Variovorax terrae: one gene and its partner. The protein of the gene in region 1 binds, or shares a complex with, the protein of each later gene. Links are inferred from orthologs where the notes say so. Each region holds a gene or a part of one and is shown in the gene's direction. Other genes may lie near its edges. The genes, in order: tsaB and tsaD.

The links.
Region 2: the proteins of tsaB (region 1) and tsaD are in contact, whole or in part, in a solved structure (PDB 4WQ4), measured with the Escherichia coli proteins. The link is inferred for Variovorax terrae from one-to-one orthologs.

What each region holds. Positions count from the first base shown.
Region 1 is NZ_JALGBI010000003.1:532,830-535,988, forward strand. The notes cover bases 15-2,865. They hold tsaB (tRNA (adenosine(37)-N6)-threonylcarbamoyltransferase complex dimerization subunit type 1 TsaB), read left to right. Parts: upstream 15-1,023; coding sequence 1,024-1,707; downstream 1,708-2,865. Other genes in these bases: MMF98_RS21885 (DMT family transporter), read left to right, coding at 15-1,000; rimI (ribosomal protein S18-alanine N-acetyltransferase), read left to right, coding at 1,711-2,178; MMF98_RS21900 (uracil-DNA glycosylase), read left to right, coding at 2,175-2,865. Also shown: more of MMF98_RS21885, read left to right, coding at 14-14; more of MMF98_RS21900, read left to right, coding at 2,866-3,029; MMF98_RS21905 (DMT family transporter), read right to left, coding at 3,026-3,159. UniProt on the Escherichia coli protein: Required for the formation of a threonylcarbamoyl group on adenosine at position 37 (t(6)A37) in tRNAs that read codons beginning with adenine.
Region 2 is NZ_JALGBI010000001.1:1,005,854-1,009,051, forward strand. Bases 180-3,069 are described here. They hold tsaD (tRNA (adenosine(37)-N6)-threonylcarbamoyltransferase complex transferase subunit TsaD), read left to right. Parts: upstream 180-1,055; coding sequence 1,056-2,084; downstream 2,085-3,069. Other genes in these bases: MMF98_RS04715 (nitrate regulatory protein), read right to left, coding at 180-971; MMF98_RS04725 (2OG-Fe(II) oxygenase), read right to left, coding at 2,131-2,847; MMF98_RS04730 (Ada metal-binding domain-containing protein), read right to left, coding at 2,886-3,069. Outside these bases: more of MMF98_RS04715, read right to left, coding at 1-179; more of MMF98_RS04730, read right to left, coding at 3,070-3,194.

The sequences.
Region 1 (3,159 bases):
CGATAATCGGGCCATGCGCCTTTCTCCCCGGGCGACCGGCATCGCCGCCGCGGTCGTCACCGTCATCATCTGGACCTCCTTCATCGTCATCGCCCGGGCCTCGGCCCAGCGCACGCTCGGCCCGTTCGACATCGCCTTCCTGCGCATCCTCGGCGCCAGCTGCGTGCTGCTGCCCTGGGGCGCGTGGCTGGTGCGCCGCCACGGCCTGCCGGGCTGGCTCGGGCTGTCGCCGCTGTCGTTCCGGCTGACCGCGCTGACGGGCCTGTTCGGCGGCCTGCTCTATGCCATGCTGGCCTACAGCGGCTTTTTCTACGCGCCCGCGGTGCACGCCTCGGTGCTGATGCCCGGCAGCCTGCCGCTGTGGACCACCCTGCTGGCGGCGCTGATCCTGCGCGACCGCATCACGCCGGCGCGTGCCCTGGGGCTGGCCTGCATCGTCGCGGGCGACCTGCTGGTGGGCGGCAGCAGTCTGCTCGGCGCGTTCTCCGGCGGCCAGGTCTGGAAGGGCGACCTGCTGTTCATGAGCGCGGCGTTCTGCTGGGCGGTCTACAGCGTGCTGGCGCGCCGCCACGGGCTGGACGCCGTGCGGGCGACCATCGCCGTCACGGTGTTCGCCTTCATCGCCTATGTGCCGGCCTACACGCTGCTGACGGCGTGGGGCGCGATGCCCAGCCGCCTGGGCGCGGCCCCGGCCGGCGAGGTGCTGTTCCAGCTGCTGTTCCAGGGCGGGGGCTCGGTGGTGATCTCGGGCATCACCTTCACCAAGATGGTCCAGCACTTCGGCCCGGTGCGCTCGACCATGCTGACCGCGCTGGTGCCGGGCCTGTCGGCGCTGGGGGCGGTGCTGTTCCTGGGCGAGCCGCTGTACTGGAACCTGCTGGCCGGGCTGGCGCTGGTGACGGCGGGCATCGTGTTCGGCGTGCGGGGCACCCTGGCGCCGACCGGGGCTGCTATGAAAAAAGTAGCTGCCGAAGACCGCTGCATGCGGACATCGGGCTGATTTGACCTGAAAATGGCGCCTGCATGAAGATTCTGGCCTTCGACACCAGCACCGAGACCCTGTCCATCGCCCTGGGCGACGGCGCGCGCGTCTGGCTGCATGCCGGCGCGGGCGGCGCCCAGGCCTCGGCCACGCTGATCCCGGCCATCGAGGCGCTGATGGCGCAGGCCGGCCTGGGCTTCGCGCAGCTCGACGCCATCGCCTTCGGCCGCGGCCCCGGCTCGTTCACCGGGCTGCGCACCGCCTGCGCGGTGGCGCAGGGGCTGGCTTTCGGCGCCGCCGTGCCGGTGCTGCCGATCGACACCCTGCTGGCCGTGGCCGAGGAGGCCCGCCACCACCACGGCGCCACGCGCGTGATGGCCGTGCTCGATGCGCGCATGGACGAGGTGTACGCGGCCAGCTACGAATTCGACGGCCGGCAGTGGCGCCAGCAGGCGCAGGCCGGCCTGGCGAAGCCCGAAGCCCTGAGCCTGGCGCCGGGCTGGGCGCTGGCCGGCAATGCGTTCGCCGCCTACGGCGCGCGCCTGCCCGCGGCGGCGGCGCGCCTGGACGCGCTGCCCACGGGCGCCGCGCTGCTGCGGCTGGCCCCGGCCCTGCTGGCCGCCGGCGCGGCCGTGCCGGCCGACCAGGCCCTGCCGCTCTACATTCGCGATAAAGTGGCAAAAACAACCGAGGAGCGCGCCGCCGACAAGGCCGCCGCCCCCTGACCGATGAGCGCCGTCTTCAACACCATCGAAGCCCAGTTCGAGCCGCTGACCGAAGCGCGGCTCGACGAGGTCGCGGCCATCGAGCAGACCGCCTACGCGCACCCCTGGTCGCGCGGCAACTTCGCCGACTCGCTGCGCTCGGGCTACCAGGCGCAGTTGCTCACGGCGGGCGAGCAGATCCTTGGCTACTTCGTCGCCATGAAGGGCGTGGACGAGGTGCACCTGCTCAACATCACGGTGGTGCCCGCGAGCCAGGCGCAGGGCTGGGGCCGCGTGATGCTGGACGCGCTGTCGATCTGGTCGCGCGGCCAGGGCGCGCAGTGGCTGTGGCTCGAAGTGCGCGTGAGCAACCAGCGCGCCCTGCAGATCTACGAGCGCCACGGCTTTCGCCGCGTCGGCGAACGCAAGAACTACTACCCCGCCCATGGCGGCCAGCGCGAGGATGCGGTGGTGATGAGCCTGAAGCTATGAGCCTCGATCTCGACGAACGCCAGCGCGCGATGCTGGAGGCGATGCACGTCAAGGTCTGGTTTCCCCAGACCCCGGTGCAGGCCGCCGCCGCGGCCGAGACGGCCGTGCCCGCCCGCCCCGCAACGGCGCCTGTGGCCATCGCGGCTGCTCCTGAAAAGAGAGCAGCCAATGACCCGCCGATGCGGACTTCCGGCCAAAATGAGCCCGAAAACCGGCCCGTGGCGCGCGCCCCGCGCCCCGCCGGCATCGGGGCCATGGACTGGCCCGCGCTGCAGGCCGCCGTGGCCGGCTGCCAGGCCTGCAGGCTGTGCGAGCGGCGCAAGAACACCGTGTTCGGCGTCGGCCAGGCCCCGGCGGCGCCCGGGCAGCCGCCCCGGGCCGACTGGCTGATCGTCGGCGAGGCGCCCGGCGAGAACGAGGACCTGCAGGGCGAGCCCTTCGTCGGCCAGGCCGGCAAGCTGCTCGACAACATGCTCAAGGCCATCGGGCTCGACCGGCACCACAACGTCTTCATCGCCAACGTGCTCAAGTGCCGCCCGCCCGGCAACCGCAACCCCGAGCCCGAGGAAGTGGCGCAGTGCGAGCCCTACCTGCGCCGCCAGGTGGAGCTGCTGCAGCCCCGCATCATCCTGGCCATGGGCCGCTTCGCCGTGCAGTCGCTGCTGCAGACCACCGAGCCGATCGGTCGCCTGCGCGGACGCAGCCACACCTACCACGGCGTGCCCGTGATCGTGACCTACCACCCCGCCTACCTGCTGCGCAGCCTGCCCGACAAGGCCAAGGCCTGGGCCGACCTGTGCCTGGCGCTTGAGCTCATGCAGCAGCAGGCTGGCTCGGCCGGTCCGGGCTAATTTCTCGCCGCGCCGAGCGGGCTCGCGGCCGGGGCCTGGCGCGACGGCCACAGCACCGAGGCGATCGCCGCCATCATCAGCGCCACCGAGGCCCAGTCCTGCCAGTGCAGCACCTCGCCCAGCCACAGCG
Region 2 (3,198 bases), on another replicon or contig:
CGCTCGAGCTGCGGGCCGTAGTGCGCCGGCGTGCCGGGCCCGGCCGCGCCGGCCTCGCGCGACAGCGTCTCCAGGATGGCCTGCTGGTCGCGCAGCTCGGTGCGGGCCTGGGCGATCTTGCGCCTGCACAGCCCGCGCAGATGGACGGCCAACTGGTCTTCCAGCAATTTCATCGCGTCGATGCGGCGCGTGCAGCCCTCGTACCAGGCCTGGCTGAGGTTGGCGTCGAGCGCGCCATCCGTGCTGGGCGCGCAGCCGATGCGGCGCAGGCGCTCCAGCTCCGCGAGGCCGCCATCCTGCTGGCTGGCGTGCCAGGCGTCGAGCACGGGCCGCTCCGAGAAGTCCGCGAAGACCTCGAAGCAGCGCTCCTGCGACTCGATCAGGTGCCGCCACTGCTGCTGGCGCGCGAGGTCGGTGTGGCCCGAGGCGAAGCTGGCGGCGCCGAAGGCGCGCTCCTGGCCCGCGAACTCCTTGCCCTGCATGAAGTTGAACATCGCGACCAGGGCGCGCGAGATGTCCGGGTCGGTGGCGCTGTCCACGGCCTCGAACACCACGCTCAGCAGCCCGGCGATCAAGCGCACGAAGGCGGCGCTGGCTTCCTCGGGCGGCAGGGCCTGCGCGCCGATGCGTTGGCGCAGGGCGGGCAGGCCGTCGAGCGCGTGCAGCACGAAGGCGATGCGGCTGAACAGGCGCGCGCCGTTGCGCACCCGGCTGGCATCGGTGTCCAGCGTGTCGAAATGCTCGCGCACCCGCTGCTCGACCTGCTCGCACTCGGCCACCTGCTGGCGCCGCGGGTCGCCAAAGCGCGTGCCCTGCGAGCCGAGGAAGACATTGGACATCCCGCGCTCGCGCTGCAGCGCGTGGATCAGCCGCCCGATGACGCTCACCAGCTCGCTGGTGAGCGCGAGCTGTTCGAGTTCGCCAATCTCGCATTGGCGGGCGGCGACGAGAAAGCTGAGTCCGGATTTCATGGGCGTGCCTCAGGTGCAGGCAATATCCGTGCCGCAAGACCCTGCGCGGCGCTGCCGGCGCGCGCGCACTTTACACTTGGTCCCATGCTGGTATTGGGAATCGAATCGTCGTGCGACGAAACCGGGGTGGCGCTGGTGGAAGCGGCGGGCCCGGGCGTGCCGCGCCTGCTGGCCCATGGACTGCACAGCCAGATCCAGATGCACCAGGCCTATGGCGGCGTGGTGCCCGAGCTGGCCAGCCGCGACCACATCCGCCGCGTGCTGCCGCTGACCGAACAGGTGCTGGCCGAGACCGGGCGAAGCCTTGCGGAGGTGGACGTGGTGGCCTACACGCGCGGCCCGGGCCTGGCCGGTGCGCTGCTGGTGGGCGCTGGCGTGGCCTGTGCCCTCGGCGCCGCCACGGCCCGGCCGGTGCTGGGCGTGCACCACCTCGAAGGGCATCTGCTGTCGCCGTTCCTCAGCGCGGACCCGCCGCAGTTTCCGTTCGTGGCGCTGCTGGTGTCGGGCGGCCACACCCAGCTCATGCGGGTGGACGGCGTGGGCCGCTATGAGCTGTTGGGCGAAACCATCGACGACGCGGCCGGCGAGGCCTTCGACAAGTCGGCCAAGCTGCTGGGCCTGGGCTACCCGGGCGGGCCGGCGCTGTCGCGGCTGGCGCAGCAGGGCGACGCTGCGGCGTTCAAGCTGCCGCGGCCGCTGCTGCACAGCGGCGATCTGGATTTTTCATTCGCCGGGCTCAAGACCGCGGTGCTGACCCAGGCCAAGAAGTTGGGCGGCGAACTGGAGGCGCGCAAGGCCGACCTGGCCGCGTCCACCGAGGCGGCCATTGCGGAGGTGCTGGTGAAGAAGTCGCTGGCCGCGCTGAAGGCCACGGGCCTCAAGCGCATGGTGGTGGCCGGCGGCGTGGGCGCCAACCGCCTGCTGCGCGAACAGCTCAATGCGGCCTGCGCCCGGCTGGGTGTGCGCGTGCACTACCCCGAGCTGCACCTGTGCACCGACAACGGCGCCATGATCGCGATGGCCGCCGCCATGCGGCTGCAGGATGGGCAGGCGGTCGCCACGCGAACCTACGCGTTCGACGTCAAGCCGCGCTGGGATCTGGCGACGGTCTGAGGCCGGGCTCGTCTTTCGTCAAGCACCATCGAGGCACGAACCTGAGTCAACTGGCATCGTGAAAGATGATGCCCAGCGTATGCCGCTGTCCCTCGTGCAGCCGGCTGACCCCGTGGCGCAGATGGGCCCGGTAGAAGCCGCGGGCGGAACGAACGGGCCGGTGGTTGACGGCGAGCACCACGGCATCACCCTGGCGCAATGGCACCACGTCCGCCCGGCCGGGCCTCTTCGGGTTGGTCTCCGTCAGCAGCAACTCGCCGCCCTCGAAGTCGCGCCCCGGTTCGTTGAGCAGGAAGATGGCTTGAAACGGAAAGACGTGATCGCCGTACAGATCCTGGTGCAAGCAGCAATAGTCGTCGGCCCGATACCGCAGCAAAAGCGGCGTCGGCCGCTGCTGACCGGCAGCATGGCAGATTTCCCGAAACTCATCATGGGTCGCCGGAAAGCGTTCTTCGATCCGCATGGCAGCGTGCCATCGGTTGGCGATGGGCGCCAGGCGGGGATAGAGCGACTGGCGCAGACGCCCGACCACATCGGGCAGCGGGTAGCTGAAATACTTGTACTCGCCTCGGCCAAAGGCGTAGCGCTCCATCACGATGCGGCTGCGAAAGCGTGCGTCCTGAAAGAAGTAGCCCGCGAGTTCTTCGCACCTGGCCGGTGTCAATAGCGAGGGCAGCACGGCGTAGCCATCGCGTCCCAGGTTGTCTTCAACGGCACGCCAGTCCGCTGCGGCAATCCGGGTTTCGGGCAGGTCGTGCGGCATGAGGCTGTCCGCGTCTGCGGACATGGACGGTAGCGCGCTCATGAGCGTGCTTCCCTTCGGGCATCGCTGGGGGCCTTGGCGGGCAGGGTCTTCCTCCACGCCGCGTATTCCCGGGGCATGCACACGGCGCACGGCCGGAAGCCGGCCGCGATGGCGGTAGGCTCGTCGGCAAAGAAAACGCGGTGCTTCACATAGCCGTCGCGGGCGATCGCCTGCAGCGCGGCACGGCAATCGAGACGGCCGTACAGCTTGCCGCCGCGATGCCCTCCGAGCGTGCCGGGCAGCGGGCTGGAGTAAGGCCTGCCATCCGGCCCCACCAGCGTGAATGTCTTGTCCGATGCCGGCATGCGC